One region of the Bacillus sp. SIMBA_154 genome, then DNA from elsewhere that is predicted to be linked to it. Evidence: riboswitches for the same ligand, from Rfam matches in the RefSeq annotation. Region 1 holds a riboswitch; each other region holds the start of a gene.
The links. A riboswitch is a leader RNA that binds a small molecule or an ion and turns the genes downstream of it on or off. The one in region 1 is predicted to bind thiamine pyrophosphate.
Positions count from the first base shown of each region.

Region 2: linked by a shared signal. The riboswitch ahead of tenA (thiaminase II) and the one ahead of thiC (phosphomethylpyrimidine synthase ThiC) in region 1 are both predicted to bind thiamine pyrophosphate.
Region 3: linked by a shared signal. The riboswitch ahead of tenA (thiaminase II) and the one ahead of thiC (phosphomethylpyrimidine synthase ThiC) in region 1 are both predicted to bind thiamine pyrophosphate.

Region 1 covers NZ_JAWJBV010000006.1:192,987-197,687, reverse strand. Annotated here, with positions in the region: gene R0K30_RS11410 (protein kinase family protein) at 1-363, shown strand, start outside; gene R0K30_RS11405 (hypothetical protein) at 399-581, opposite strand; gene R0K30_RS11400 (hypothetical protein) at 773-934, shown strand; gene thiC (phosphomethylpyrimidine synthase ThiC) at 968-2,728, opposite strand; TPP riboswitch at 2,855-2,965, opposite strand; gene R0K30_RS11390 (YhcN/YlaJ family sporulation lipoprotein) at 3,392-4,009, opposite strand; gene safA (SafA/ExsA family spore coat assembly protein) at 4,143-4,701, opposite strand, start outside.
Region 2 covers NZ_JAWJBV010000002.1:516,247-520,947, reverse strand. Annotated here, with positions in the region: gene prpE (bis(5'-nucleosyl)-tetraphosphatase PrpE) at 1-247, opposite strand, end outside; gene R0K30_RS06145 (monovalent cation:proton antiporter family protein) at 410-2,257, shown strand; TPP riboswitch at 2,311-2,420, shown strand; gene tenA (thiaminase II) at 2,499-3,209, shown strand; gene tenI (thiazole tautomerase TenI) at 3,184-3,801, shown strand; gene thiO (glycine oxidase ThiO) at 3,785-4,701, shown strand, end outside.
Region 3 covers NZ_JAWJBV010000022.1:27,027-31,727, forward strand. Annotated here, with positions in the region: gene R0K30_RS19465 (ABC transporter ATP-binding protein) at 1-361, opposite strand, end outside; gene R0K30_RS19470 (ECF transporter S component) at 336-935, opposite strand; gene tenA (thiaminase II) at 932-1,618, opposite strand; TPP riboswitch at 1,706-1,809, opposite strand; gene R0K30_RS19480 (hypothetical protein) at 1,866-2,993, opposite strand; gene R0K30_RS19485 (type 1 glutamine amidotransferase domain-containing protein) at 3,135-3,791, opposite strand; gene R0K30_RS19490 (hypothetical protein) at 4,046-4,210, shown strand; gene R0K30_RS19495 (DUF1304 domain-containing protein) at 4,435-4,701, opposite strand, start outside.

The DNA.
Region 1 (4,701 bases):
ATTAAAGGCTACACATTCTATGAATGCCTGACAAAGGGTATTCCGATCAAGAAACAAATGATTGAACAAGTAGATGAAGCGCTAGAAGAAGCACGTGAGAAAGGGTTAAACCCTTCAGATATCCATCTGCGCAACCTGATCTTAACAAAGGAAGGCCTCGTTAAGGTGATCGACGTTGCCCGCTTCACCCAAACAAAAACATGTCATCAATGGGATGATTTAAAAGCCGCTTACGCCTATTACCAAAAACCTTTTTTCCCTAAAAAAGCGCCGCGTCTGTGGCTTGAAGTGATTGCCTATTTATATAAAAAGAACTGGCTCTCCCGCGGCCAGCTTAACAACCGAAATGATTTCTCCGCATAACGAAAGCCGCTCTCCTTCCGAGCGGCTTTTCTGTTTTATTCTGTTTCTACATGGATACTATTTACATTTAATAGATTAATGATTTCATTATTCAGCTTAAACCATTGATTGGATTCCTCAATTTTTTTATACACATCGTAGGTAGCTGGACGTTTCAGCTCGAAATCAAGCACTTCCCCATTGTTCATATGAAATGTTACCTTGAATACTTTCATCATAAGATCACCTTCCACTCTTTCTTGTTCGCTAACTGGTAAGGTCAGCTCTTTTCATTCATTCTCTACTCAACTCGTTTCCCCTCCTTCTTTCCTTCCAAACACAAGAAGTTTAAATTTTGTTTAAATTCACACAACATCTCTATCTCTCTAATCTGCAAAGAAGTATATTGTTTAAAAAGGAGGCTGTCTTCATGAAACAGAAAAAGAAAAAGAAAAAGAAAAGAACATCCCCAGAGAGACAAACTGTCTTGTTTCATTTAACAGATGCCCTGATTCCGAGTATGGAAATCATGGCGATTGCAGTAAGAGCACTTTTCCATCTCGTGAGAAAAGCCTTTTCAGCCGTTTTATAAAACCCCGCACAAAAGGAGTGCGAGGTTCTTTTTTTAGGATTGATAGATTTGACTTCCTTGGCTGATAAACTCTTTTGCCTTCTTCTCCATCTCTTTTTTCACTTCTTCTGATTGATTGCGGATATCATGAGAAATTTTCATACTGCAAAACTTCGGTCCGCACATGGAGCAAAAGTGAGCGGTCTTTGCGCCTTCAGCAGGCAATGTTTCGTCATGGAACGCCAAAGCTCTTTCTGGATCAAGTGACAGGTGGAATTGATCCCGCCACCTAAATTCAAATCTGGCTTTCGATAATGCATCATCGCGCTTTTGAGCAGCAGGATGTCCTTTTGCTAGATCAGCTGCATGTGCGGCAATTTTATAAGCAATGACACCTTCTCTCACATCTTCTTTGTTCGGCAAACCTAAATGCTCTTTTGGTGTCACATAGCAGAGCATGGCTGTTCCATACCAGCCGATCATGGCAGCGCCGATAGCGGATGTAATGTGATCATACCCCGGGGCAATATCTGTTGTAAGAGGTCCTAGCGTGTAAAATGGTGCCTCTTTGCAAATCTCCATCTGCTTATCGACATTTTCTTTGATTTTATCCATTGGGACATGTCCAGGTCCTTCAATCATCACCTGTACATCATGTTTCCAGGCGATCTCTGTCAATTCCCCTAGCGTTTTCAGCTCTGCAAACTGCGCCTCATCATTTGCATCAGCGATCGAACCTGGTCTGAGTCCATCTCCAAGAGAAAAAGCAATATCATAGGTTTTCATAATTTCACAAATATCTTCGAAATGGGTATAAAGAAAGTTTTCTTGATGATGAGCGAGACACCACCTTGCCATAATAGCTCCGCCTCTTGACACAATTCCCGTTACCCGATCGACTGTAAGCGGAATATACCTTAATAGCACGCCCGCATGAATCGTGAAGTAGTCTACACCTTGCTCTGCTTGTTCAATTAATGTGTCTCTGTACACGTCCCACGTCAAATCTTCTGCCACTCCATTCACTTTTTCAAGTGCCTGATAAATGGGAACGGTTCCTACTGGGACTGGGCAATTCCGAATGATCCATTCTCTCGTTGTATGAATGTCCTTCCCAGTGGACAGGTCCATCATTGTGTCTGCCCCCCACCTGATCGCCCACGTCATCTTCTCTACCTCTTCATCGATGGATGACGTCACAGCTGAATTGCCAATATTCGCATTGATTTTGACGTGAAAATGCTTTCCAATAATCATCGGCTCACTTTCTGGATGGTTAATATTCGCTGGGATGACTGCTCTTCCGCTAGCTACTTCCTCTCTCACAAACTCAGGGCTCAGCTGTTCTCTCAAAGCGATAAATTCCATTTCAGGTGTGATGATGCCTTTTTTTGCATAATGCATTTGTGTCACACTGGCGCCATTTTTCGCGCGGAGCGGCACATGATGAAAATCAGTATGGACATGATGAAAGGACTCTTTCCCCTTTGAACGATACCCGTTATCTTCTGGTTTCACATGACGCCCTTCATAGCTTTCTGTATCTCCTCTTTCTTTAATCCACGCCGCTCTAAGACGCTTTAAACCCTTTGTAACATTAATATGGGCGTTTTCATCTGTGTACGGTCCACTTGTATCGTACACACGGATCGGGTCATTTTGAATGTCGCCCGCCTGTGTCACAGTATTTGAGAGCATAATCTCCCTTTTTGGCACCAAGATGTCAGGTCTTGAGCCCTGCTCATACACCTTTCGACTTCCGTCAAAGCTTGATAGTAAAGATTGGGTTGATGGGACATTTTTCTTTTCTTTCATTTGCTGTTCTCTCCTTCTCTTTTTGTCATCGGACAGGATGGAATCAGCACCAGCAAAAAACCAGGCTCTATGTTGAGAACCTGGTTTCGTCGTCAGAAAAAAACATGAATGTCATTCATATGACACATGTATCATCTTCAACTTCCCCACGCTGGTACGAGCCAGATCAGGTCCAAAGGGTTAAGAAACTTAAGCTTCTCTCTCAGCCCACTTTAGCGGGCACCCCTAGTCACTTTTATTGATTTCCACATCAGTTTATCATAGAGACGATATGAAAAAAAGAAGATTCAGGAAAATAGTTCCTTTCCCCTACAAGCTGTACCGATGAGCATGATATGCAAACTTCTATACAACAGCTTCCCCTTTATTTCGATCAAATCAGAAATCATCATTGATCCTTTTTTCCTACTATGTATAATTAATCTAAATGAAGAATTTTTTATACAAACTACTTGTTCAAAGGAAGTTCTAGTCGATTGCAAACATTTCTAACATTTATCAGTGATGAATCGGACGATGATGAAGTGGACATCCATTATTGCTGGTATTTTATTACTTGGATTTGGCTGTTATTTCTTTTACGAATTTTATATAGGCATCAAGATATATTTTTAAGAAAAGGCTAGAGTTCGTAATGAACTTTAGCCTTTTTTATTCATTCAACTATCGGGTCATGCCTGTTTGTCCTGTTTCAAATTGTGTTTTTCTCATATCTCTGAAGCGTGTGAATGCTCCTTCATCTTTGATGACTTGGACAGCTCTTCCATCTGCATAACGAGTCGCTGCTTCTTCTACTTGTGATACGCCCTCTTCCGTCAGGCGTCCATCCGATTTAATCGCAATATACACATTTTCATCAGTGACCATAACTTGTGAGTCTGCTACGTGATTCATTTTATTCACGCGGTTCGCAATTTTTCGTGAACGCTGTATGTTCTCTTGTTTATCGTAGCCAGAGAACGACATTTGGTTATGATAATTCATATCTCCATGACTGTAGCGTCCATCTCCGCCAGTAAGCGGCATTCTCACTTGATCCTCCGTAGGACGCGAACGATAATCAACATTCGTTGTATTTTCGTTCATCCCTTCCATAAGCTCAGAAATTGGGCCTTGGTGATCTTGGTTGTTGTCTGCCGCCCGTTGATTCGAATGATAACCGACCGGCTGGCCTGATTGATTATAACGAGTATCTACACCCGCATTGTCATTTGTACCACATGCAGTTAAACCAATAGGAAGAAGCACTAATGCGATTGTTTTTTGCCATTTTTGTCTCAAACGAAAAACCCCCTGTACAAATTCAATCTCATGAGCGCGAAACTGGCTCTGTTTTAGCATGTACAGTTCAGGGAAAAATCAAGCTGTCAGTTATAAACAAAAAAAGGAACGATTGAGATCGTCCCTTCTGTCATTAATCTTCTTCGTCTTCTTCTGGTCTTGCAAAAACGGATTGACCCGGATATGGCTGCATATAAGGCTGAGCAGGATAAGCCCCCATTTGACCATAAGGAACAGGATTTGGATAATGTCCAGGCCATGGCTGATGATGATGCTTCATGCCATCATCACAACCGCAGTCTTCCTTGCCATAGGCTTCATTTGAAGCGTTTGGATAAAAGCCTTGATTCACGTTCGCATTCACGTTCGCATTCACGTTCGCATTTGCGCCTGTATTTGGATGCATATGGTGGTGCCAGTGATGTCCATCGTTTGCATGATGCTCATGATTTTCCCCGTAGTAAGCTGGCGCTTGATAGGCTGGATAATACGGCTGGGCCGGGTAAGGATACGGCATCATGTGATGGTGATAATAGGGCTGGACCGGATAACAAAGACCTGAACCCGGTAAGATAGGTGAAGCCGGCACCATTTGCTGCGGATATGGATACATCGCAGGCATGTAATGACCATGACCATAATAAGGATCATATGATTCATGATGAGGATGCTGGTGATGATCTTTATTTTCT
Region 2 (4,701 bases), on a different contig from region 1:
AGCGATAAAGCTTAAAGCAATGGTTTCCAGGCACGTAACGGATCGCTCCATGTGAATAGGCATGTATGACAAATTGCATCACGTCTACTGATTGAGGGCCTCGATCTGTTAAATCACCGACAAGTGCTAGCGTTCTCTTATCAGGATGGACGGGTAATCCATGTTTGAGTTCGTATCCTAGTTTGTGTATGAGGGTAAGCAGCTCTTCGAAGCAGCCGTGGATATCACCAATGATATCGAATTTCATAAGGTTTCCTCCTGATCTTTCTCATCCATTCATCGGGTATAAAGAAGTTTGAATTTTAGAACATATACCGAATGGCTTTCATTTCATTTAGGCAATTGTTAGAATCAATGCTTTAACGTAAGACTTAAAAGATTAAACATCAATGTTAGGAGGCTTTAGCCAATGGAGCATACATCTGTTTCATCACTCGTTGTCGTTATTATTGTCGCCTTTTTCACCCCCATTTTATTGCACCGATTTAAGTTGACCATTCCGGTCGTTGTCGCTGAAATTATCATGGGGCTCATCATTGGAAAAAGCGGGTTTCAACTGGTTGTCGAACATGATGCATGGCTAGATACGTTATCCATGCTCGGTTTTATTTTTCTGATGTTTTTAAGTGGACTTGAAATAGATTTTTCTTCTTTTGAATCAAAGAAGAAAGCACGAGAACTTCCAAGTGGTTTAAAAGAACCAAATACGTTTAAAGCAGCCACCATAATTTTTCTTGGGGTATTTTGTATTTCCTTTATCCTGTCCTATGCGTTTGTACTTGCAGGGTTTATTCAAAATGCCTTTTTAATGACGCTCATCATTTCCACCATCTCATTAGGTGTAGTGGTTCCAACCTTAAAAGAGGAAAAGTTGATGCAGACGAATATTGGTCAAATCATTCTGCTTGTGGCCGTCATTGCTGATTTGGTGACAATGATTTTACTGGCTGTGTTTTCCTCCATTTATGGCGATGGAACAGGGAACATGTGGCTTCTGCTATTATTATTTGCAGCAGGCATTCTTCTTTATTTATTTGGCCGAGTATTTAAGACAAAATCCATTTTTCAGTCCATGTCAAAAGGAACGGTGCAAATTGGGACAAGGGCAATCTTTACTCTCATTATAGTCTTAGTTGCCTTATCTGAATCACTCGGTGCTGAAAATATTCTTGGGGCGTTTTTAGCAGGTGTGCTCGTGTCCCTTCTTTCGCCAAATAAAGAGCTTGTTCAGCAGCTGGACTCATTTGGTTACGGATTTTTAATCCCGATCTTTTTTGTGATGGTCGGTGTGGACTTGAATATATGGGCGCTGTTCAAGGACCCAACCATTATGATCATGATTCCGCTATTGTTTTTTGCATTACTGCTTAGTAAGCTAATTCCAATTCTTTATTTGAAAAAATGGTATGACATGAAAAAAGTCATCGGCTCCGGCTTTTTATTAACATCGACGTTATCACTCGTCATTGCAGCTGCGACGATTGGGGAGCGGCTCGGTGTCATTGATCATAAAATGTCAGGCGCACTGATTTTAGTCGCTGTGCTGACGAGTATTTTAACGCCTGTTTGGTTTAAAGCGCTGTTTAAAAAAGAACAAGAAGCGAATCAAAAAAAACGTGTGACCTTTATTGGCGCAAACCAGCTGACTTTACCTGTGACACTTGACTTGCATCAGGATGAATATGACATCCGTATTTTGCACGTTTTTCAAGAAAATAAAGAAGCACTGCTTGCCGATTCGATCTTTGAAGTTGAAGCGATTGAAGAGTACGACGATGAAACGCTGAGAAAGGCAGGCATCGGCCGGGAGGATGTTCTAGTCGTAGCAACAGGCAGCGAGACGCAAAATAAGGAAATTGCTTTATTTGCAAAAGAAGAAGGAGCGAAACAAGTCATTGCTAGTGTCAACAAAGCTGAGGCAGAGCTGACATTGAAGGAAGCGGGTATTGATACGTTTTCGAATTTCCTATCATCTAAAACGGTGCTAAGAGCCTTGATTGAAGCACCAGATGCGATTCGATTGTTAACAAATGAGGATACTTCCTTGTATCAAATTCAAATGAACAATCATCGGTATCATAATGTCATGCTGAGGGAATTTCCGTTTATCGGTGATTTGGTCTTTGTCCGTATTTTCAGAGGGGTAGACAGCTTAGTACCGCACGGAGATACGACGCTCAGAAGCGGAGACCGCGTGCTTGTGTCGGGCTCTCGTGAGTATGTAGCAGGACTTAGAGCCCAATTAGAGTTGCAATGAACCCTTGACCAATGAACAATTCCTGATTAAGATAGAGGTACAACATTATATGTTTGATCCACTAGGGGAGTCCTTTAAAAGGGCTGAGATAAAAGTGTCGACTTTTAGACCCTCATTACCTGAACAGGTTCATACCTGCGTAGGGAAGTGGTGCGGTTTTTGACTATGCTTTTTACAAATTCCAAGCCACTTTCCACGCGGAAAGTGGCTTTTTTATATGAAGAAACAGGAGGAGAGAAACATGACATTTTCAAAGGAATGTAAAGAGGCAGCAGCAACATGGTGGAATGGAAGCTTTACGCATCCTTTTGTGAAAGGGATTGGAGATGGCACACTTTCACTCGATCGGTTCACCTATTACGTGATGCAGGATTCGTATTATTTAACTCATTTCGCAAAGATGCAAGCATATGGAGCTGCCATTAGTGAGGACTTACATACGACGGGCAGAATGGCGTATCATGCGCAGGGCACGTATGAAGCAGAGCTATCGCTGCATAGAAAGTTCACAGAGCTGCTTCAGATCTCTGATGAAGCACTTGAAAGCTTTAAGCCTTCACCCACTGCTTATGCGTATACCTCACATATGTACAGGTCTGTGAAAAGCGGACGATTTGAAGAAATTTTAGCCGCGTTATTGCCGTGCTACTGGCTATATTATGAGGTGGGAGAAAAGCTGAAACAAACGACACCTGACCATCCGATTTATCAAGAATGGATTTTGACATATGGAGGAGATTGGTTTAAAGAGCTTGTCTTTGAACAGGTCAACCGCTTTGATGAACTTGCGGAAAAAGCACCAGAACATGTGCGGGCCAATATGAAAGAAAATTTTGTGATTTCAAGCTATTACGAATACCATTTCTGGGAGATGGCGTATAAAAAAGAAACGTGGCAAACAGCATGCTTGGATGGGGTTGGTGCAAATGGAACTCCACGCAGTGACAAATGATTCGTTTCCGGTCAATGAGCTGATCAAGCAAATAAAAGCCATTGAATCTAAAGTGGACTTTATTCATATCCGGGAACGGTCTAAAACAGCAAGTGAACTTGTTGATCTCGTGAGACAACTCCTTTCAGAAGGTGTACCGAAAGAGAAACTCGTTATCAATGACCGAGTAGACGTTGCGCTGCTCACCAATATTCACCGGGTACATCTCCCAGGTCACAGCTTTTCGCCAAAGGAGCTGCGACAAAAATTTCCTCACCTTCATGCGGGTGTGTCTGTTCATTCGATAGAAGAAGCCAAAGCGGCCGAGGAAAGTGGTGCAGAGTATGTCATGTTTGGGCACATATATGACACCTCATGTAAACCAGGACTTAAGGCGAGAGGCGTAAAGCTTGTGGAAGAACTGACTTCTGCGCTGTCCATTCCGGTGGTGGTCATTGGCGGAATGACGCCTGATCGAATCCCGGACTTGATGCATGTGAATGTGAAAGGGATTGCTGTCATGTCGGGAATTTTCACTCACCATCAGCCGCACATCATGGCGCAAGCATTTTCTAAAAAGCTAAAGGAGAATCCTTATGAAAAAGCATTATGACGTTGCAATCATTGGCGGTGGAATCATAGGGATGTCAATTGCCTATCACCTTGCAAAAGCAGGAAAGCAGGCTCTATTACTTGAGGCAAATGAGATAGGGAAGCAAACGACGAGTGCGGCTGCTGGAATGCTTGGTGCACATGCTGAAGGAGAGGGTCATGAGGATATTTTCTTTCAGGTAGGCAGAGCAAGCCAGACATTATATGAAAAATTAAAAGTCGATCTTCAGCATGAATCAGGCATTGATATTCGGACATCAGTGGGCGGTATTATGAAGGTGGCCTTTACAGAAGAAGAAAAACGTGCACTTTGCCGGATGCAGCATTTGTCCACGTTTCAATGGCTTGAAGCAAGTTGTGTGAAAAAACGTATGCCGCAAATCGCAGATGACATCATGGGAGCAGGTTTCATTGAAGAAGATGTTCATGTTGAGCCTTATGCGGTATGCAGGGCATTGTGGCAGGCGGCTGTTCGGTACGGGGCGGATGTGAAGGAGTTTACACCTGTGATCGAAGTCAAACGGGACAAAGATGTATTAACTGTCAGAACAGCTAAAGGCACATTCACATGTGATGACCTTACGATAGCAAGTGGTGTATGGTCTGGCCGCTTTTTTGAAGAGCTGGGGTTACCTTATTCTCTCTATCCAGTAAAAGGAGAATGTGTGTCTGTGTGGAATAGTGGTCCAGCGCTCGCACACACCATTTACCATGATCATTGTTATATCGTTCAAAGAGATAGCGGAAAGCTGGTGATTGGTGCAACGATGAAGCCAAATGAGTGGCAGGCTGTTCCAACACTTGGCGGCATTGAAGCTGTGATTCAAAAAGCGTCTCAGCTCATGCCTTCTATCAAGGAGATGCCGATTGAAGAGTGCTGGGCAGGTCTTCGTCCGGCGAC
Region 3 (4,701 bases), on a different contig from region 1:
GTTGTACTTTTTGCATGAGATGCCGAATGATGTCATCCATCTCTTCACGAGGTACAGAACGGTTCTCTAAGCTAAATGCAATTTCTTCATTGACCCGGTGCATACAAAACTGGGAATCAGGGTCTTGAAACATGACGCCTGTATGTCTTTGTAACATCACTTCTCCCTGCACGTCTGCTTCCATATGTTCTGGAATAATTCCAGCAAGAACCGAAATGAGCGTGGATTTTCCGCTTCCGCTTGGCCCTAAAATGAGCACCTTTTCCCCTTTTTGAATAGAAAGAGATACTTCATGCAGAACGGGCTTAGGCTGTTCATAAAAACGGACAGTGAGATTATTGCACGCGAGAAATGAATCCATGCTGTTCACCTTTGTTTCGTTTTTCTTTCATGATGGCATATTGATTCAGTACACCGGTCTTGGATAATGCATCCACTACAACTTTCGCTAAGCATCCCCCAAGTATCATACCGCTGATGATTTGAGTCACAAGTGTCATGAGTAAAACTTGAGGCGTGTAATAACCAAATCCATTGGCCATCAGGCTATATGCCATCGCTCCAACAGCAGCAAAGGCACCAGACAGCATAAGTGTCCACATGCGATATCGTTTATAACCAAAAAGAGCGAAGGCGATTTCTGCCCCAAGTCCTTGGCATACACCAATCAGCAGAGCTGAAAGACCGAAGTGGCTGCCTGTCAGTAATTCCACGGAGGCTGCGGCTGTTTCTGCAATGAGGGCAGCTCCCGGCTTTTGGATGATATAAGCGACGATTGGACTGGCAATCACCCAAATTCCAAACATGATATTGCCTCCTGCTGGACCCACAAGTGCTGTAATCGGTAAATAAAGAGTGGACCACCCTAAGTAGATCACACCGCACGCCACAGATAGAATCACGGCAAGGACGACTTCTTTCATCTTCCACGTCATGATGAATGCACCTCCAGCTTGACTGGCCACTCTTCCACAGTGAACGCCATTTCCCAGAATTTGTACTCAAGCTGACAGCTTAAGAAGAAGTGCTGTTTCATTTTTTCTTTTTCTTTCTCACTTGCTCCTTCCGCCCACTGATCAAGCCTTTTGCAAAGCTCAACTGTAACAGAGTCAGTTAACCCGCCATAAAACGTGATCCACTCATAAAATGGATGTGCCGGGTCAGGCTGCACGTCTGAAAGCATTCGTTTGCCTATTTCCCAATATGTCCAAGGGCAAGGAAGCAAAACAGCAATAATTTCTCCAAGTGTGCCTCCCTGTGCGACTTGCAGCATGTGATGAATATAGTGATGAGCACTCGGCGCCAACGAAGCACCTTGAAGCTCATCATATGCTACACCTGCCACTCGGCAAAGGTTTTGATGAGGATGCGTCTCACTATCTAGTACAAAAGCCATCTGCTGATGGAAAAAGGCAATGTCCTCTCTATCTGTACACCTGCTGATTGCTGCCGCATAAATTTTAATAAATGCATGTAAGTATTCTGCATCTTGTTTGACGTAATGAATGATCTGTTCCTTTTCAAGCTTTCCTGCTGCCAGCCCTCTGACAAACGGATGCTGATAAATGGCTTCAAATAATGGTTCCGCTTCTTTCCTTAATTGCGTTGAAAATGTCATAAAAAAAGCCTCCTCTTCTTCAGTTGAATAAATGAAAAAGCCACCCCAAATGGAGCGGCCTTCTTATCAATTCAATCATGAATAAGACAAGGTCCAGCTCCACTTCCCTCCGCTAGTACGAACTAGATCAGGTTCAAAGGGTCCAAGATTTTCTCTTGTCTCAGTCATACATGACTCCCCTAGTGGACTTTTGTCATTTAATTATCTTTACTCTACACATGTGGCGATTTGATGTCAACCGCCTTTCTTAATTCAATGTTTTAATTGTTGGCAGCTTCTCGATCCCTGCAGCATAGTAAAAATTAAGGACACTGAAGAAATCAATCGGCTTTCCTGTTTTTAAATCAACCGCTAAAATATGATCGCCGTAATTTGTCAAATCATCAAGGTCTAGGCGTCTTGGTGTTGTCTTCCCGAGAGTATCAACAAAGGTATCATGATAATATTGCCCGCTTGCAAACGATGATTGATGGTACATAAACAATGTCTCCACATCTAAGTAGACGAGAATGGCCTCTGAGGAACTCGCATAAGGAGCTGAGTACGACACTGGTGCCGAAATGCTTTTCACTTTCACACTTGAAATCGAATGGGTTCTCTGTTCATATTTTCCATCATATGAGAAATAAAACACACGCTTCCATTCATAATCTGCTGTCTTCGATTGCTTGTTATATACTTTTGTGCCATTTGCAAATACATCACCATTTGCATACTCAGCTACAAAGTATTGCAGGGTTGACGATAGAGATACAGCACCTGTGAAATTAGGTGGATTTTTTGCATTAACCTGTAACGTGTAGGAGTCTCCGAAGTCTCCACCGCTTGTGATACCAAATGCGTAATCACCAGCTGGTAAATTGGTTAACCCAAGAAGACTGCCAGCCGGCTGAATGAGATCCGTTGGGTAGGCTTGTCCTGTTTCATAATCAACAACAAATAATTGGACGAAATAATCAGGATTTGAAGAGGTAATCCGGCTGATGAGTGCCTGGGGTGAAGACGTGCTTAAAAACCATAAATCAACTGGATCGTCCTCTGTTAAGACAGCCGATTGGTTGATTGCTAGTCCATCAATGGAGCGTACGGCAGACGTGCGCAGCTTTCCATCTTTAGCGGCTTTTCGTTTGATACTGATTCCGTTTTTCTTATCTACTTTAAATGTTTTTTTCATTTGCTTCTGTTGAATAGCGGTTCCTTCATCCTGCTTCAAAAACGACTCTTGCACTTGCTGAATGGCTTTTTCCGTCAGTGGCGACACTTTTCCATCTGATTTTGGCGCTTCTTCTGCTTTTAACGCTGGTGAAAATAAACCTGTTGTCACAAGTAAAACAGACAGTAAAGCTGCGGTGATTTTTACGTAAAATGCTCTCACAGGAACATCCCCTTTTCCCTCATTTGGGTTTTTTACCCTGTGATCATTTTACCATTATTCCAGTAATTGTTTCGGTCTTTTTTAGGACATTTTTATAACAAAAAAACCAGCCGTATGCGTTACGACTGGTTTTTGGTCATTTTATACAATGGTTTTGACAAATAGTCGTGCTGTTTCTGCACTTGATCCTGGGTTTTGTCCAGTAATGATTTGTCCATCAACAACAGCGAATGGCGCAAAAGCTTCTCCTTTTTCAAACACCGCTCCTTGCTCACGAAGCTTTGTTTCCAATAAAAATGGAACCTTTGATGTCAGCTGAACGGCATCCTCTTCCTCGTTCGTGAACCCTGTTATTTTTTTTCCCTCAATAAATGATTTTCCATCACGATCCTTCACATCAACAAAGGCTGAAACACCGTGGCAAACGGCTCCGACTGCACCATTTTTTTCTGAAATCGCTAAGATCGCATCAGCTACCAGCTGATTGGATGCAAAGTCGATCATTGGGCCATGTCCTCCCGCAAAGAAGATCCCATCATAATCAGCTGGGTTCACATCTGTTAGCGCCTTTGTGTCTTGAAGTAATTCAAATACATCCTGATATTGCGCTGGAACACCTTCAGGAATTGAATTTTTATCTATCGGTACAGTTCCACCTTGAATGGAGACAATTTGTACGTCTAGTTCATTTTCTTTAAAGATGTGAAATGGCTCCGCCAATTCTTCTAACCATAAGCCTGTTGGGTGTCCGTTCATTTCCGGGCTGCTTGTCGATACTAATAAAACTTTCTTACTCAACTTGATCATCCTTTCGATTCATCATGTGGTTATTTTATATTTTGCACAATTAAATATCAAGCAATTCGACTTCGGTGCAACTCTTTATGTGATACCCGATTTTCTAAAAAATATGCCATCACTTCAAATCTCATCACTATGTCACATTCTGTTGGTAGGGAATTTCATGTAAAATTGCCATTGAGTGATATAATATGAGGAAAGATTGACAGACCTCTCGTGCTGGAGGGAACTTTTAAAGGAGTGGAAAAGAGATGAAAACCTATTCGATTGTGATGATCATCATCACGCTCTGTATCATATTGGCCGTCTTCTTGATGAACCTAACAGGGGTCATGTACGGAAAAATCATTTTGGCTGTTGCCGTAGCTCTTTGTCTGACATCCATTATCCGTTTGATGGGTCTTCGAAAAAGATAAAGCCGCCCTTATCAGAGCGGCTCAGCTTGTTGACAAAGGGCTAAAATGATCTTTATTTTAGCCCTTTGTCTTCTTTTCAGCGTGATAGAAAACCTTTGAAGTCTACGTGTACCGGAGCAGAGCGAATTTGAGATTCGTGAGCACCTGCACGCAGGACTGACACCGAATGCGAAGGTTTGTCTACACGCTGAAAGCCGTCCTTATCGGGGCGGCTTTATTTAAGATTAAATCGCCAGCATAAGCGCAATTAATGCGAGCAAGGCTGGTACTCCTTGTTTGATGATAATGGATTTATTGGATGTTACACCGCCAAATACCGCTGCGATGATCACACAAAGAATGAAAAATAGCTGAATCATATATCCAACGGTATTCGATCCGAGAATGAGCCCCCAAATGAGCCCTGCAGCTAGAAACCCGTTATAAAGTCCTTGATTGGCAAACATCACCTTCACATTTGGATCTTTTTGTAAGTGTTCAGGGAGCCGGAA